3 regions of the Roseateles sp. P5_E8 genome follow, and region 2 is predicted to be linked to each of the others. Evidence: predicted binding sites of a transcription regulator. Region 2 holds the regulator's gene; each other region holds the start of a gene.
What was found. Region 2 encodes HrcA, which represses chaperone genes, less so after heat shock. Its sites were predicted from a motif close to TTAGCACTCNNNNNNNNNGAGTGCTAA; they were not measured.

Region 1 (3,369 bases), on a different contig from region 2:
TTGAGCCGTCTCATCCAACTACGATCTGCGTATCGTTTCACTCCCCAGGCAGTCATGCGCGGCACACTGATGACGGGCCTTCGCGGCCTTGCGCTGACCGCCTCGCTGCTGCTCGCAGCCTGCGGCGGGGGCGGTGGTGGCGCGGCAGACAGCCCACCGCCCGTGCCACCCGTGGTGGCGTTGCCCGGCGTGCTGTCCATCACCACCAATCCGCAGCTCGTGCCCACGCCGCCGACAACGACGGCTCTTGCTGCGGCCCTGGCCAGCGCGATGGACCTCGCGTACAGCACCGGCGCCCGGGGCCAGCAGATCAATTTCAGCTGGGGTGCGCTGGAGCCCAGCGCCGGCAACTATGACGCCGCCAAGCTCGCCGAGATCGGCAGCGCGCTGGATCGCGCGGCACGCCTGTCCCTGGTCCAGTACGTCGGGCTGCAACCCATCAACACGCTCTACCGCGACCTGCCCGCTGACCTCGTCGGCCGCGCCTTCGACGACCCGGTCGTCAAGCAACGGTTTCGCGCACTGCTGGACCGCGTTGTCGGCCTGAACGTCGGGCGCATCCAGTACCTGGCGCTTGGCAACGAGGTCGATATCTACCTGGCCGCGCATCCCGCCGAACTGGCCGCCTACACCGCCTTCTTCAGGGACGCGGCCAGCTACGCCCGCACGCTGGACGCGCGCCTCAAGGTGGGCGTCACCGGCACCGCCGATGGCGTGCTGGGGGCCAACGCCGACCTGCTGGCCGGGCTGAACAACGCCGGCGCCGACGTGGTGATGCTCACCTACTACCCCATACGTTTCGACGCCAACGGCACGATCACGGTGCGCGATCCGGCGGGTGTCGGCGCCGAGGTGCGCCGCCTGCTGACCTTCGCCGGCACCCGGCCGCTGGTCTTCCAGGAGGCGGGGTTTCCGTCATCGAGCCTCAACCTCAGCTCGCAGGCCATGCAGGCCGCCTTCTTCCGCGAACTTGCCGCCGCCTGGCGGGCGGCCGACGGTCGCATCCCTTATCTGAACGTCTTCCTGCTCCACGACTTCACCACGCAAACCTGCGCCGACCTCGCCGTGCACTACCAGTTCAGCGACTCCGCCAGCTTCCGCGCCTATCTCTGCTCGCTGGGCCTGCGCCAGTCGGACGGGCAGGCCAAGTCTGCCTGGCAGGCGCTGCTGGACGGGCTGAAGACCTGAGCCCGGCCACCGGCGGGCAGGCGAACTGAAGCCCGCCACCCCCTTGAAACGCCATCTTGCGTCCCTATAATGCAAGGCTGCTAGCACTCTAAGCATTCGAGTGCTAACGAAATCGGGTCGAACCTTCGGCCCTGTTTTTTTGGCGGCTGCCGCGTCAAGGCGCGGCGACCGCCTCAGTCCCACCTCTGAAGGAGACCCCATGAAGCTGCGCCCCCTGCACGATCGCGTGATCGTTMRSCGCCTGGAACAGGAAACCAAGACCGCCTCCGGCATCTTCATCCCTGACAACGCCGCYGAGAAGCCCGACCAGGGCGAAGTCCTGGCCGTCGGCCCGGGCAAGCGCAACGACAAGGGCGATTTCATCACCCTGAACGTCGCCGTCGGCGACCGCGTCCTGTTCGGCAAGTACTCGGGCCAGACCGTCAAGGTCGACGGCGACGAGCTGCTGGTCATGCGCGAGGAAGACCTCTTCGCCATCGTCCAGAAGTGATGGCCTGAGGGCGATAGCGCGATGCGCCGCCCTCGTCAAAACAGCGTCGAGAAATTGACTCTGACCCCAATTTAGATTCGGAGAATTCAAATGGCAGCAAAAGACGTGATCTTTGGCGGCGAAGCCCGCGCTCGCATGGTTGAAGGCGTGAACATCCTGGCCAATGCGGTCAAGGTGACGCTCGGCCCCAAGGGCCGCAACGTGGTGCTCGAGCGCTCGTTCGGCGCCCCCACCGTGACCAAGGACGGTGTGTCCGTGGCCAAGGAAATCGAGCTGAAGGACAAGCTCCAGAACATGGGCGCGCAGATGGTCAAGGAAGTCGCTTCCAAGACGTCTGACAACGCCGGTGACGGCACCACCACCGCCACGGTCCTGGCGCAAGCCATCGTCCGCGAAGGCATGAAGTACGTGGCCGCSGGCATGAACCCGATGGACCTGAAGCGCGGCATCGACAAGGCGGTCACTGCCCTGGTCGCCGAGCTGAAGAAGGCCTCCAAGGCCACCACCACTTCCAAGGAAATCGCTCAAGTCGGCACGATCTCGGCCAACAGCGACGTGGAAGTGGGCCGCATCATTGCCGAGGCAATGGACAAGGTTGGCAAGGAAGGCGTCATCACCGTTGAAGACGGCAAGAGCCTGGACAGCGAACTCGAMGTCGTCGAAGGCATGCAGTTCGACCGCGGCTACCTGTCGCCCTACTTCATCAACAACCCGGAAAAGCAAGCCGCGCTGTTGGACAACCCGTTCGTGCTGCTGTACGACAAGAAGATCAGCAACATCCGCGATCTGCTGCCGACGCTGGAGCAAGTCGCCAAGTCGGGCCGCCCGCTGCTGATCATCTCGGAAGACGTGGACGGCGAAGCGCTGGCCACGCTGGTGGTCAACACCATCCGCGGCATCCTGAAGGTCGTCGCCGTCAAGGCGCCTGGCTTCGGTGACCGTCGCAAGGCCATGCTGGAAGACATCGCCATCCTGACCGGTGGCAAGGTCATCGCCGAAGAAGTCGGCCTGACGCTCGAGAAGGTCACGCTGGCTGATCTGGGCCAGGCCAAGCGCGTTGAAGTGGGCAAGGAAAACACCACCATCATCGACGGCGCCGGCGCTGCCGCTGACATCGAAGCCCGCGTCAAGCAAGTGCGCATCCAGATCGAGGAAGCCACCAGCGACTACGACCGCGAGAAGCTGCAAGAGCGCGTGGCCAAGCTGGCCGGCGGTGTTGCCGTCATCAAGGTCGGTGCAGCCACCGAAGTCGAGATGAAGGAAAAGAAGGCCCGCGTCGAAGACGCGCTGCACGCCACGCGCGCAGCCGTTGAAGAAGGCATCGTGGCTGGTGGCGGCGTCGCGCTGCTGCGCGCCAAGCAAGCTGCTGGCGCCATCAAGGGCGACAACGCCGACCAAGACGCTGGCATCAAGCTGGTGCTCAAGGCCATCGAAGCGCCCCTGCGCGAGATCGTCTACAACGCCGGTGGCGAAGCCTCCGTCGTCGTGGCCGCCGTGCTGGCCGGTTCGGGCAACTACGGCTTCAACGCCGCCAACGACACCTATGGCGACATGATCGAAATGGGCATCCTGGACCCGACCAAGGTGACGCGCACTGCCCTGCAGAATGCTGCTTCGGTCTCGTCGCTGATGCTGACGACCGAGTGCATGGTCGCCGAGTCCCCCAAGGACGAAGCAGCCGGCGGCGGCGG
Region 2 (10,325 bases):
GGACGTCGCGCGTCGCTGCTGCGGTGGCTGCTGTCGTCATGGCTTCTCTCCCAGGCGCACGGCGACGGCCGCCTGCGGCGCGCTGGCATTCATGTCGATGCGCGTGACGATGCGGTCGCCCGCGATGCCCTGGCCCAGCAGCTCGTTGCGAACGGCCATCGCGCGGATGAATGCGGCGCGCTGGTTCTCGCTGAGGTGGATTTCCGGGCCGATGGCGACGACCTCCAGCCGCAAGGTGGGCGATTCGGCCAGGCGCTGCTTCAAGGGCGCGAGCGCGTCGCCCAGCGCCTTGGCGGCGGCGGCATCGACGGTCAGGGCGCCCGGCGCGAAGTCCAATTGCAGATAGTGCTCCGCCGGCTTGACCTTGGCGCTGGCCGCACTCGCGGCGAGCGCGGCCTCGTTGCCGGCCACGGCGATGCGGGTGCGCTGCGGCGCCTTCGTGTCGACGAGGGGTGCACCGGTCACGGGCCGCTCCTTCTCAGCGGCCGGCGCGATGACAACCTGCCGCGCCTTGCCCAGCTCGGCCTGCTGCTCGGCGATCTTGGCCGCCATGCGCTTGGCCAGCATCTGCGCCGAGAAGCTCAGCGCGATCGCCAGCACGACGATGACGAACACCATCGCGATGACCACATTGGTCAGCGCATCCACGAAGCCTGGCCAGAAATCCCCACCGCCGCCTTTGCCGCCGCCTGACATCGGATTACCTCGCGATGACCGTGCGCAGAGCGCCGGTCAAATGGGCAATGCGCCACTCGTTCTGGGCGGCGCTGACGACGACCTGCACGATGTCCAGGCGGCTCTGGTGCAGGCGCTGGTAGGCGTCCAGCACGTCCAGCAGCTGGCGGTTGCCGCCGGTGAGCTGGGCGCGGAAGGCGTCGACGACCTTGCGATTGGCCTCCAGCTCGTCGCGCACGGAGGCGAAGCGCTCGGTCGCCGCGCCGAGGTTGGCGTAGCTGGTCTCCAGGTCCTGCACGACGCGGCGGCGCACGCCCTCGCCGCGCGCCTCCAGCTCGCTGCGGCGCGCCTCGGCGGCCTTCATGCGCGAGTAGTCGGCGCCGCCGTTGAGCAGCGGCAACGTCATGACGACCATGGCCTTGCTGTCGCGCTGCTGGGCCTCGCTGCCGGCGGCGTTGCGGGTCTGCGAGTGCGTCAGCTCCAGCGCCACGCGCGGGAGGAAGGCGGCGCGGTTGCCCTTGCGCTCGGACTCCGCAGCCTGCTGCTCCAGCCGCGACGCCAGGATCTCGGCGTTGGCGCCGTCGGCCTCGGTCAGCGCAGCTTCCGCGTCGCTCGGCAGATAGAGGTCCATGGGCGCATCCAGCGCCAGGCCAAAGGGCGTCACCGACGACAGGCGCTGGAAGTTGCGCAGCGCCGCCGCCAGCGCCGCGCGCGAGTCGGCCAGGCCGGAGCGCACGTTGGCCACGCGCGCCGTGATGCGTTCGCGCTCCGCCGGGCTGGCGCCACCGGCGGCCACGCGGTCGCTGATGTAGCGCAGCAGCTCGTTCAACTCCTTCTCGTAGCCCTGGCCCAGCTCCACGCCGACGCGCTGCTGCAGCACGGCGAACCATGCGCTGCCGGTGTCCAGCAGCGTCTGCGACTCGACGCCGGCCTGCTGGATCTCAGCCGAGGCAGCCAGCAGCTCCTGGCGCGTCCATTCGTGGCGCGCGCTCTCGTCCACCAGCGCCTGGCTGAGCACGGCGGAGTTGTCGCTGCGCAGCAGGTTGTCCTTGCGGTCCGGCGTTTCCAGGTGGCCACGGCCGACGGAGAAGCGCGTTTCCAACTTGGGCAGCAGCGCACCGCGCGCGGCCTTGCGGGTGTAGTCGAAGCTCAGCGCCCGGTAGCGCGCGGCGGCCACTTCGGGGCTGTTCTGCCAAGCCAGCTGCAACGCATCGCCGAGCGACAGCGCCGGGCCGGTGCCGGTCAGCGGCAGCACGGGCGGCATGCCGAGCAGCAGTTGCAGGCTGGCGACGCGAGGCTTGGCCGTTTCAACGGCCGAGGCCGCCGCAGCGGGCGGCTCGGCTTGAGCGGCGGCCCAGGTTGGCGCCAGGCAGAGCAGCAGCAGGCTGCTCAGGCGACGCGGGGAGAAAGACATTTGACGCATTCCTTCAGGCAGACGTCGCGCGCGGCGCGGGCGTCCGCGGTGTCACCGAGCCGGGCGCCAGCAGCCGCTGCGGCGGCGCGTCGGCCACCAGGCGCCCACGCTCCAGCACCAGCACGCGGTCGCAGATCTGGATCAGCTCGGCACTGTGCGTAGCGACGACGACGCAGCGCCCGTCGCGCCAGCTGGGCAGCGCCGCGAGAAAACCTTCCTGGGCCTGGCGGTCCAGGCCCAGCGTGGGCTCGTCCAGCAGCACCAGGTCGGACATCTGGTGCAGCACGCGCGCCAGGGCCAGCATCTGCCGCTGGCCGCCCGACAGCCCGGCGCCGTTGGAGCCCAGCTCGGTGTTCAGGCCCAGCTCGCCACGGTCCAGCTGCGGACCCAGGCCGGCGACGCGCAGCGTGCGCAGCAGCTCGGCCTCGCGGCTGCCGCCCTCACCGGGCGCCACCACGTCCTGCAACGCGCCGGCCAGGAAGCCCGGCTCCTGCGGCTTGTAGGCCACGGCACCGGCCAGCCAGCGGCGGGTCAGGTCGTCCTGCACGACGCGACCGCCGAGCGCGTACTGCCCCGAGGTCGGCACGACATGGCCTGCCAGCAGCTTCAACAACGTCGACTTGCCGGCACCCGAGCTGCCCACCACGGCAACCAGCTCGCCCGGCTTCAACGTCACGTTCAGGTCGGCCAGCACGGGCGGCCGGTCCGGGTAGGCAAAGCCGACGCCGCCCAGGCGCACGCCTTCGGCCGCTGCAACCCCGAGCGGGCCACCCAGCTCGCGGTCGGGCAGCGTCGCCGCGTCCAGCGCCACGGTCTGGCCCATGTCGCGCAGCGCGCGCATGAATTCCTGCCAGCGCAGCACCACCGGCGCAAACAGGCAGATCGAGCTGACCAGGCGGCCGCCCAGCATCGTCGTGGAGATGAGCCCGCCGACGCTGAGCGCCTGGGCTTCGATGCGGTAGACGCCGGCCACCAGCGTCAGCACCGTGCAGGCCGACATGCCCACCGGCAGCAACTGCTGGCTGACCTGCTGCCACACGCGCGCCCGCGCCGCCGCCCGCGCCGAGATGGCCGAGGGCTCGCGCAGGCCGCCCTCGGCCACGCGCGCGGCGGCGACGGACATGAGGCTTTCGCGCGCCATCAGCACATCCACCAGCCACGACAGTTTGGTGCCCGACGCCTGCGTCGCCACCCGCGAACGGCGCGCGGCGGCGGCCTGCAGCACGCCGCCCGTCAGCAACAGCAGCGCGCCAAAGCCAAGCGGAATCAGCACCAGCGGGCCGGCGATGACGGCCAGCACGATGGCGAAGATCAGTGCAAACGGCACGTCGGCCAGCGGCAGCAGGAACTGGGCGGACAGCACGTCCCGTGTGGAGCCCAGCTCGCGGTAGCGCGCCAGCAGCGTGCCCACCGCCAGCGGCTTGGAGGCCGGCGCGGCCAGCACGCCGCGCAGCAGGCGCTCGTCCAGATGCATGTCCCAACGCGCGCCGGCATGCTCCACCAGCATCACGCGGGAGAAGCGCAGCACCAGCTCCAGCGCGAACAGCAGCACCATGCCCAGCGCCAGCGCCCACAGCGTCTCGTGCAACTCGTTGCCGACGGCCTTGTCGTAGACCAGCATCGAGAACAGCGGCAGCGTCAACACGAAAGCGTTGACCAGCAGGCTCGCCAGCCCTAAATCCAGCAGGTGCCGACGGTTCGCGCGGAGAAACAGGAGGATCGATTCACGCATGCGTCGGTAGCGACTCGTACCTCACGCTGGCGAAAGATGGACCAGGCGGGATGGAAGGAAAGGGGCCAATCGGATAACCAATAAATGATAGCCACCGATAAAAGCTCACCATCAACGGGAATACCAGTCAAAACCCTTGCAGTTGCCAACTTGTAGGAGGGCTGGGCGGCTGTTACGCCTGCGCAAAACTGGCTTTCGCGCTGCAGCCTGCGTCGCGCAGGCTGTAAATACCAAACGGGGAGTTTGGTAGGCCGTGTTGGACTTGAACCAACGACCAAAGGATTATGAGTCCTCTGCTCTGACCAACTGAGCTAACGGCCCCTGGGAAATCTCCCGGAAGGCGCGGATTCTAGTGGTCGTCTGAGCGGCGTAATCAGCGTTGCGAGAGCGCCTGCCCCACCATGCGCGACGTGATGTCGACGATCTGGATCATGCGGTCGTAGGCCATGCGCGTGGGGCCGATGACGCCAAGCGTGCCGACGACCTGACCGTCCACCTCGTAGGGCGCCGACACGATGGACAGCTCCTCGTAGGGCACGACCTTGCTCTCGCCGCCGATGTAGATGCGCACGCCCTCAGCGCGGCTGGACGTGTCCAGCAGGCGCATCAGCTGCGTCTTCTGCTCGAAGAGGTCGAAGAGGCGGCGCAGGCTGCCCATGTCGTGGCTGAAGTCCTGCACGGTCAGCAGGTTGCGTTCGCCGGAGACGACGACCTGTTCGTCCTGCTGCTCCATGGCCTCGGTACCGACCTTCACCGCCGCGCTCATCAACTGGGCGATCTCACCGCGCAGTTCGTCCACCTCGCTGCGCAGGCGTTCGCGCACGCCCTCCAGCGTCAGGCCCGCGTAGCCGGCGTTCAGGCGGTTGCTGGCCTCGGCCAGTTCGCCCTGGCTGAGGTCCTGAGCCGTGAAGATGACGCGGTTCTGCACGTCGCCGTCCGGCGAGACGAGGATGACGAGGACGCGGCGTTCGCCCAGGCGCAGGAACTCGATGTGATGAAAGACGCTGGGCTTCCTGGGTGAAGTGACTACCCCGACGAAGCTGGACAGGTTGGACAGCATCTGCGCCGCGCTGGCGATGACGCGCTGCGGCTGATCGGGCTGCAAGCGGGTCGTCTCCACGCCGATGAGGGCGGGTTGAGCCGTCAGCATCGTGTCGACGAAAAGGCGATAGCCACGCGGCGTCGGGATGCGACCGGCGCTGGTGTGCGGGCTGGCGATGAGGCCGAGTTCTTCCAGGTCGGCCATCACATTGCGGATGGTCGCCGCGCTGAGTTCCAGGCCCGAGGCCTTGGACAGCGTGCGCGAACCGACGGGCTGCCCGTCCGCGATATAGCGTTCGACCAGGGTTTTCAGCAGGGATTTGGAGCGCTCGTCGAGCATCTGTGCATTCTATGGACACCCCCTTTCCTCGATGGAGAGGCGATACCCCTGTGGTGTAATTTGCCGCATGGCCGAGCGCTTCAGACATGTCGCCATCGTGGGCAAGCATCAGGCGCCGGGCATCAGGCCGGTGCTGGAGGAAATTGCCCATTTTTTGTGCAGCCAAGGGCTCGACGTGTCGCTCGAAGCCGAGACGGCGCTCAACACCGGGCTGACCGACTACGACGCCCTCTCCCACGACGAACTCGGCAAGGCCTGCGACCTGGCCGTCGTCATCGGCGGCGACGGCACCATGCTGGGTTTCGCCCGCGAGATGGCGCGGTATGGCGTGCCGCTGCTGGGCATCAACCAGGGCCGGCTGGGCTTCATCACCGACATCCCCATCGAACGCTGGCGCGAATCGCTGGCGCCCGTGCTGGCCGGCGACTACGAGGTGGAATCGCGCGCGATGCTGGAAGGCGCCGTGCTGCGCGATGGCGAATCCATCTTCTCGGGCCTGGCGCTCAACGACGTTGTCGTCAGCCGCGGCGGCACGGCGGGCATGGTGGAGCTGAAGGTCTCGGTGGGCGATCAGTTCGTCGCCAACATGCGCGCCGACGGCCTCATCGTCGCCTCGCCCACCGGCTCCACGGCGTACGCGCTGTCGGCCGGCGGCCCCCTCATGCACCCCAGCATCGCCGGCTGGCTGCTGGTGCCGATTGCGCCGCACACGCTGTCCAACCGGCCCATCGTGCTGCCCGACCTGGGCGAGGTCAGCCTGGAAATCCTGGCCGGGCGCGACGCGTCGGTGAACTTTGACATGCAAAGCCTGGCCAGCCTGCTGCACGGCGACACCATCACCGTGCGGCGCAGCCAGCATCAGGTCCGCTTCCTGCACCCCAAGGGCTGGAGCTATTACGCGACGCTGCGTCGCAAACTCCGCTGGTACTTGTAGGCCAAATCCAAAACATGCTGCGGCACCTGTCCCTCAAAGACTTCGTCATCGTCCCGGTCCTCGAGCTTGATTTCGAGCCCGGCTTTGCCGTGCTGACCGGCGAGACCGGCGCGGGCAAGTCCATCCTCATCGACGCATTGCAGCTGGCCCTGGGCGGCCGGGGCGAGGCCGGCGTCGTGCGCGAGGGCGCGGCCAAGGCGGAGATCACGGCCGAGTTCGACACGCCGGCGCATCTGCGCGGCTGGCTGGATGACGCCGGCTTCGATGCCGACGACACGCTGCTGCTGCGCCGCGTCATCGACGCCGCCGGCAAGAGTCGCGCCTGGATCAACGGCGGCGCTGCCACACTGACGCAGTTGCGCGAGCTGGCCGACCATCTGCTCGACATCCACGGGCAGCATGCCTGGCAAGGCCTGACCCGCCCGGCCGCCGTGCGCGAGCTGCTGGACGGCTTTGCCGGCCTGGACACCGCGCCGCTGGCTCGCGCCTACGCCGCCTGGAAGCAGGCCGCCGAGTCACTGCAGAAGGCGCAGAGCCTGCAGGCCGACGCCCAGCGCGAACGCGAGCGCCTGGCCTGGCAGATCGGCGAGTTGGACAGCCTGGCGCCGGCCGAGGGCGAGTGGGACGAGCTGAACGCCGAGCACCAGCGCCTGTCCCACGGGCAGTCGTTGCTCGACGCGGCACGCTCGGCGCTGGACGCGCTGGACGACGCCGAACCCAGCGCCCAGTCCCTGGCCAGCGGCGCGCTGGACCAGTTGGAGCGCGTGCTCGACCACGACGCCCGCCTGCTGCCCGCCGTGCAGGCGCTGCGCGACGTGCAGGCCCAGCTGCAGGACGCCAGCCACACGTTGGCCGGCTATCTGCACAAGACCGACCTGGACCCCACCCGCCTGGGTGAGCTGGACGAGCGCGTCTCCGCCTGGATGACGCTGGCGCGCCGCTACCGCCGCCAGCCGCAGGAGCTGCCCGCGCTGCTCGCCCAGTGGCGCGACGAGCTGGCCGCGCTGAACGCCGCCAGCGATCCCGCCCAGCTGGAAGCCGCCCTGGCCAGCGCCCGCAAGGCCTTCGATGCCGAGGCCCAGGCCGCCAGCCGCGCCCGCAAAAAGGCCGCGCCCCAGCTCGCGTCGGCCGTCACCGCAGCGATGCAGCAGCTCGGCATGGCCGGCGGCCAGTTCGACGTCACGCTGCTGCCGGCTGCGGAGCCGCAGAGCTATGGCGCCGAGTCCGCCGAGTTTCTGGTCGCCGGCCACGCCGGCAGCACGCCGCGGCCGCTGGCCAAGGTGGCGTCGGGCGGCGAGCTGTCGCGCATCGCCTTGGCGATCTCGGTGACCGCCAGCCAGGCGAGCGATGGCAACGCACCGGGCACGCTGATCTTTGACGAGATCGACGTCGGCATCGGCGGCGCCGTGGCCGAGACCGTGGGCCGGCTGATGAAGCAGCTGGGCCGGGAACGCCAGGTTCTGGCCGTGACCCACCTGCCCCAGGTGGCCGCCTGCGCCGACCGTCATCTTGTCGTCGCCAAGAGCCTGCAGGATGGCGCCACCGCCAGCCGCGTCACGCCGGTGGCCGGCGAAGCCCGCGTCGCCGAGATCGCCCGCATGCTGGGCGGCGAGCGGCTGTCGTCCACCAGCCTCGCCCATGCGCAGGAGATGCTGGCGGCCTCCACCTCTGCAACCAAGGCAAAGAAGGCCAGATCATGAGCCTGGAACACGAGCTGCAAGGCGACGTCGTGCTGCTGACCGGCATGTCCGGCGGCGGCAAATCCGTCGCCATGCATGCGCTGGAGGACGCCGGCTATTTCTGCGTCGACAACCTGCCGGCCGAACTGCTGCTGGACTTCCTGAAGCTTGAGCAACAGCGCGGCGAGCGCCGTGTCGCCATCGCCGTGGACGTGCGCTCGGCGGGCTCGCTGCCGCTGATGCTGCCGCTGCTGAAGGAGTTGCGCGCCAGCGGCGTGCAGGTGCGCTCCATCTTCCTGGACGCCAGCGACGAGGCGCTGATGCGCCGCTTCTCCGAGACGCGCCGCCCTCACCCGCTGCGCCAGGGCCGCGACACCGGTTTCGGCTCGCTGGACGGTGCCGCCGAAGACAGCCACCGCCTGCTGCTCGACGCCATCCAGCTGGAGCGCGAACTGATGAGCGGCCTGAAGGCCGAGTCCACCGTCATCGACACCAGCCAGCTGCGCCCCGCCCAGCTGCGCGCCTGGCTGGGCGATCTTGTGGGTCCCAATGCCAGCACCAAACTGACCCTGGTGTTCGAGAGCTTTGCCTTCAAGCGCGGCGTGCCCAGCGACGCGGATTTCGTCTTCGACGTGCGCGTGCTGCCCAACCCTTACTACGACCGCGAGCTGCGGCCGCTGACGGGGCGCGACGCGCCGGTGGCGGCTTATCTGGCGGCCCAGCCCGAGGTGGGTTTGATGATGGGCCAGATCGCCGGCTTCCTGTCGCGCTGGCTACCCAACTTCGCGGCCGACCAGCGCAGCTACCTCACCATCGCCATCGGCTGCACGGGCGGCCAGCACCGCTCGGTCTATCTGGTGGAGATGCTGGCTCGGCAGTTCAGCCATCACGGCCACGTGCTCAAACGGCACCGTGAGTTGGACGCTCGCTGAGCCAAGCCGATTGGGGCTGAGGTCAGCCCCGATAGGCTGATGGAGGTTTCGTCCAATACGCCAGATTGGCCTCGATGTCAGCCGCCGCCTCGGGGTCCAGGTTGGGGTTGTTCAGGTGCAGCACACGGCGCTTGCGAAACGCGGCCCGCGCGACCGACGGCCCGTGGTGGCGCCACAGGTGCGCGTCAAAGCTGCCATCCGCCTTCATCTCCAGCAAGCCCTTTTCGACACGCGCCGCCAGCGCCGACTGGCTGGGCGCAAAGTAGTAATGGTAGGGATAGGGGTAGACCAGCAGCAGGTTGGGGTCGACCGCCAGCTGCGGCATCTGCACGCGGTGCGCCTCGAACTCGCCGAACACCTCGCCGACACCGCGCGGGAACAGGTCGAAACGGCCGGCAAGCAGCATGCGGAACAGGTTCTCGTAGCCGGACACGGTGTAGACCTTCAGGCCGCTGGCCTGAAAGACGTCGACGTCCGGCCAGGCCAGGCCCTGGCCGATGGTGAAGCGCCGCAACCCCTCCAGGTCGGTGACCTTGGCAAGGTCGGGCAGCCGCTGCTGGCTGACCAGGGACACGCGCATGCCCAGCAGGCCGCGCCGGGCATCGAAGAGCACGGGCTGCGCACGCGTCCTGCGCTGCGCGGACGGGGTCGCCCAGGTCACGTGCAGCAGGCCGCGGTCCGCGTTCAGCTCGGCGAACTGGCGCAACTCGGTCAGGTTGTCCTGCGAAGGCTCCAACCGGACGGCGCCATGGCTGGCCTCGGTGCGGCGCAGCACCGCATCCAGCAGATCGATCAAGTCCTGCGAGCGGGTGTCCAGATGCGACTGCGGCGCCGGATAACGCACCACGGTCGCTTCCGAGCTGTGGGCAGCCTGCACGGCGCGCGCAGAACCCCCACCCATGAGGCCGGCGAGGCCGAGTTGGAGACAGTGCCGGCGGCTGGCGATCATTCGGCTGAGTTTGGCATGGCCGGCCAGCCGGCCAGCGTCGCTATCTCACGGTCGCCGCCGCCAGCCGGGCCCTCTCAGAACGGGTCCAACGCGCTCGTGAAGTAGCCCGAGCCGTTCAGCGCGCCCCATGTATAGCCCTGCCAGCCGGGATAGGCCTGCGGCTCCCAATACAGCACGCCCAGGCCGTTGGAGCCCAGTGCGGTCAGGCGTGTCATCACGTCGGCGAGCATGGCCTTGGCGGCGCTGGCCTGCTGCCAGTCCATGCCCGTCTCGGCCACGATCACCGGCTTGCCGTAGCGCGACACCATGTCGGCCATGTTGGTGGACAGCTGTGCGTTGAGCGTGCTCCAGTTGCTGGATGTCGGGTAGTGCGACAGCCCGATCACGTCGTACTTGGCACCATTGGCCTTCATGCCGTCGAAGAACCAGCGGAACACCGTGTTGTTGTAGCCGTTGGCCAGGTGCAGGATGACCTTGGCGTTGGGGAACACCGACTTGGTGGCCGTGTAGCCGTTGTTGATCAGCGAGACGAGGCCGCTGAAGCTGGAACCCGAGGCCTGGCCCTGCGGCCACAGCATGCCGCTGTTGATCTCGTTGCCCACCTGCACGTAGTCCACGGTCACGCCGTT
Region 3 (3,369 bases), on a different contig from region 2:
TGCTGGGCTGGGCCGCATTGCGCGGCGACCTGGGCCCCGAGCCTTGGCTGCTCTGCCTCATCATCTTCCTGTGGACGCCGCCGCACTTCTGGGCGCTGGCCCTCTACCGCGCCGAGGACTACGCCCGCGCCGGCCTGCCGATGCTGCCCGTCACGCATGGCAACGACTACACCCGCCTGCAGATCCTGCTCTACACCTGGGTGCTGTTCGCTGCCACGCTGCTGCCCTTCCTGACCGGCATGAGCGGCTGGTTCTACCTCGTCAGCGCGGTGCTGCTGGGCCTGGGCTTCTGCGGCTATGCCTTCCGGCTCTGGCGCTCGTATTCGGAGATGCTCGCGCGGCGGACCTTCTGGTTCTCCATCTGGCATCTGTCGCTGCTGTTTGCGGCCCTCTTGATCGACCACTACATCGCATGAGCACCCGCCGCCTCGCCCTTTCCCTGCTGGTCGCCCTGACCCTGGCCGGCTGCCAGAAGGCTGCCTCCGACCAACCCGCCTTCAAAGGTATCGACCTGACCGGCGCCGAGTACGCCAGGCAGCTCAACCTGACCGACCAGGACGGCCGCGCCCGCTCGCTGGCCGACTTCAAGGGCAAGGTGCTGGTGATCTTCTTTGGCTACACGCAATGCCCCGACGTCTGCCCGACGACGATGATGGAAGTCGCCGAGGTCAAGAAGTCCCTGGGTGCCGACGGCGACAAGGTGCAGGGCATCTTCGTCACCGTCGATCCGGAGCGCGACACGGCGGCGCTGCTGAAGGCCTACCTCGGCAGTTTCGATCCCAGCTTCGTTGGCCTGCGCGGCAGCGAGGAGCAGACCAAGGCGGCCGCCAAGGAGTTCAAGGTCTTCTACGCCAAGGTGCCGGGCAAGACGCCGGAGACCTACACGATGGACCACACTGCGGCGAGCTTCATCCTCGACACCGAGGGCCGCGTGCGCGTCTATGTCCGCTACGGTGCCGGCGCCCAGCCGCTGGCTGACGACATCAAGCTGCTGCTGGCCGAAGCCCAGGCCAGGAAATGACTAAGGCCCCGAAAGGGGCCTTTGCTTGTCAGGCGCAGAAGAAGCTCAGGCCGCTTCGGTCAGCGCCTTCTTCATCTTCTTCATCGCCGCCACCTCGATCTGGCGGATGCGCTCGGCGGACACGCCGTATTCGGCGGCCAGCTCGTGCAGCGTCATGCCGCCGGACGAATCGTCGTTCACCTTCAGCCAGCGCTCCTCGACGATGCGACGGCTGCGCGGGTCCAGCACGTCCAGCGCGCGGTGGATGCCGTTGCCGGCCAGCTCGTCACGCGAGCGGGCCTCGATGACGCGGGTGGGCTCATGGCTGTCGTCGGCCAGGTAGGCGATGGGCGCGAAGCTCTCGCCTTCGTCGTCGGTCAGCGGCTCCAGCGCCACGTCGCCGCCGGACATGCGCGTCTGCATCTCCAGCACTTCCTCGCGCTTGACGTTCAGCGTGCTGGCGACGTGCGCAATCTCGGCCTCGCTCAGCGTGTTGCGGTGGGTCTGGCCATCGGCCTGATCCGCCTTCATCGAGTGCTTCATCGAGCGCAGGTTGAAGAACAGCTTGCGCTGGGCCTTGGTCGTGGCGACCTTGACCATGCGCCAGTTCTTCAGGATGTACTCATGCATCTCGGCCTTGATCCAGTGCATGGCGTAGCTCACCAGGCGCACGCCCTGGTCGGGGTCAAAGCGCTTGACGGCCTTCATCAGGCCGACGTTGCCTTCCTGGATCAGGTCGCCCTGGGGCAGGCCGTAGCCGACGTACTGGCGCGAGATGGACACGACCAGGCGCAGATGCGACAGCACCATGCGGCCGGCGGCTTCCACATCGCCCTTGTCGCGCAGGCTGCGCGCGGCGGAGGATTCTTCCTCCGCGGTCAGCAGCGGCAGGCGGTTGACGGCGGAGATGTACGCGTCCAGATTGCCCAGCGAGGGCACCATGGCCCAGGGGCTGCGAACGGCAATGGCGGAAGAAGCAGACATCGTCTTGATTCCTAGCTAAACCGCCGCGTGGGATGCGGCGGTGAAGTGGATATTAGCACTCCACCTTGGAGAGTGCTAAGACCGGCGCACCTGGTTATGCAACGCAGTATTTCTGCGGATGAAACAGTTGGCGAACGCTAACTTGCCGGCGGCTGAATTCAATCCACCAGGCCCAGATCCGGGCTTTTGATCATGGCGTCGATGTCCAGCAGGATGAGCATGCGCTCGCCGAGCTTGCCCAGGCCGGTGATGAAACGGGCGTCCAGCGCGGCTGGCACCTCGGGGCGGGGCTTGATCTCGTCGGCGGTCAGCGCCAGCACGTCCGAGACCGAGTCGACGACGATGCCGACGACGCGGCCGCCCACGTTCAGCACGATGACGACGGTGAAGGCGTTGTATTCGCTGGCTTGGCCGAGGCGGATGCGCAGGTCCAGGATGGGCACGATGACGCCGCGCAGGTTGACGACGCCCTTGATGAAGGCCGGCGCGTTGGCCACGCGAGTGGGCGCTTCATAGGAGCGGATCTCCTGCACGCGCAGGATGTCGATGCCGTATTYCTCCTCGCTGATGCGGAAGGTCAGGAACTGGCGGCCGTCGCTGCGGGACTGAGCCTGCAAGGCCTGAGCGCCGGTACTGGGGACGAGGTCGGTGGAGCTCATTGTTGACTGCGCGTAGGGAGTGACCAGCGCCTCATTCTGCACGCTCCGGGGGAGTGACCGGTGCCAACAATTCATCGACGAGGGCCAGCAGCTCGCGCACGTCCAGCGGCTTGGTGAGGTAGTGCCCGGCGCCGGCGGCCTGCGCCAGCGCGATCTGCTCGGGCTGGGCATTGGCCGACACGACGACGACGGGCGGCGGCGTGCTGCCCAGCTCGCGCAGCCGCTTCAGCAGCGTCAGGCCGTCGCCGTCGGGGAGCTGCCAGTCCAGCAGCAGCAGGGCCGGCGGGCGCTCGTGCAGGGCGCGCAGGCCGGCCTCAACCGTCGGCGCCACCTCCAGTTCCAGGCCAGGGCGCTGCTCCAGGATGCCGCGCATGACCTCGGCGTTCAGCGGGTTGTCCTCGACGTAGAGCACACGCCGGTGCGGGCCGGCCTGGGGGGGCGCGGGTTCGGCCTGAGTGGCTTCCGCGATGGCCGGCGTCTGCGCGCTCGCGGCGGGCAGCCTCAGAACGAAGCAGGCGCCGGGGCCCTCAGCGCGATCCAGGGCTTCGGCGCGCAGGCTGCCGCCCATCATCTCGGCCAGGCGCTGGCTGATGACCAGGCCGATGCCGGTCCCGGGCAGGCCGCTGCGCTCGCGGCCCAGGCGGTTGAAGGGCTGGAAGAGCGCGGCGCGCTGCTCGTCGCTCAGGCCCAGGCCCGTGTCGCGCACCGCCACCTCCACCCAGCCCG

Region 1: a site for HrcA is predicted at 1,269-1,295, ahead of ACXRVZ_RS04905 (co-chaperone GroES). Genes of this name have one in related genera too.
Region 3: a site for HrcA is predicted at 2,037-2,063, ahead of rpoH (RNA polymerase sigma factor RpoH). Genes of this name have one in related genera too.

Annotation. Positions count from the first base shown of each region.
Region 1 is NZ_JBGCUM010000006.1:2,626-5,994, reverse strand. Features, by position in the region: gene ACXRVZ_RS04915 (PIG-L deacetylase family protein) at 1-4, shown strand, start outside; gene ACXRVZ_RS04910 (hypothetical protein) at 70-1,188, shown strand; gene ACXRVZ_RS04905 (co-chaperone GroES) at 1,388-1,678, shown strand; gene groL (chaperonin GroEL) at 1,769-3,369, shown strand, end outside.
Region 2 is NZ_JBGCUM010000003.1:99,988-110,312, forward strand. Features, by position in the region: gene ACXRVZ_RS02820 (HlyD family type I secretion periplasmic adaptor subunit) at 1-40, opposite strand, end outside; gene ACXRVZ_RS02825 (hypothetical protein) at 37-648, opposite strand; gene ACXRVZ_RS02830 (TolC family protein) at 701-2,089, opposite strand; gene ACXRVZ_RS02835 (ATP-binding cassette domain-containing protein) at 2,103-3,821, opposite strand; tRNA gene ACXRVZ_RS02840 (tRNA-Ile) at 4,066-4,142, opposite strand; gene hrcA (heat-inducible transcriptional repressor HrcA) at 4,195-5,202, opposite strand; gene ACXRVZ_RS02850 (NAD kinase) at 5,270-6,136, shown strand; gene recN (DNA repair protein RecN) at 6,151-7,836, shown strand; gene rapZ (RNase adapter RapZ) at 7,833-8,747, shown strand; gene ACXRVZ_RS02865 (hypothetical protein) at 8,770-9,624, opposite strand; gene ACXRVZ_RS02870 (glycoside hydrolase family 53 protein) at 9,771-10,325, opposite strand, start outside.
Region 3 is NZ_JBGCUM010000021.1:34,823-38,191, reverse strand. Features, by position in the region: gene cyoE (heme o synthase) at 1-416, shown strand, start outside; gene ACXRVZ_RS14200 (SCO family protein) at 413-1,021, shown strand; gene rpoH (RNA polymerase sigma factor RpoH) at 1,067-1,984, opposite strand; gene ACXRVZ_RS14190 (chemotaxis protein CheW) at 2,143-2,643, opposite strand; gene ACXRVZ_RS14185 (CHASE domain-containing protein) at 2,675-3,369, opposite strand, start outside.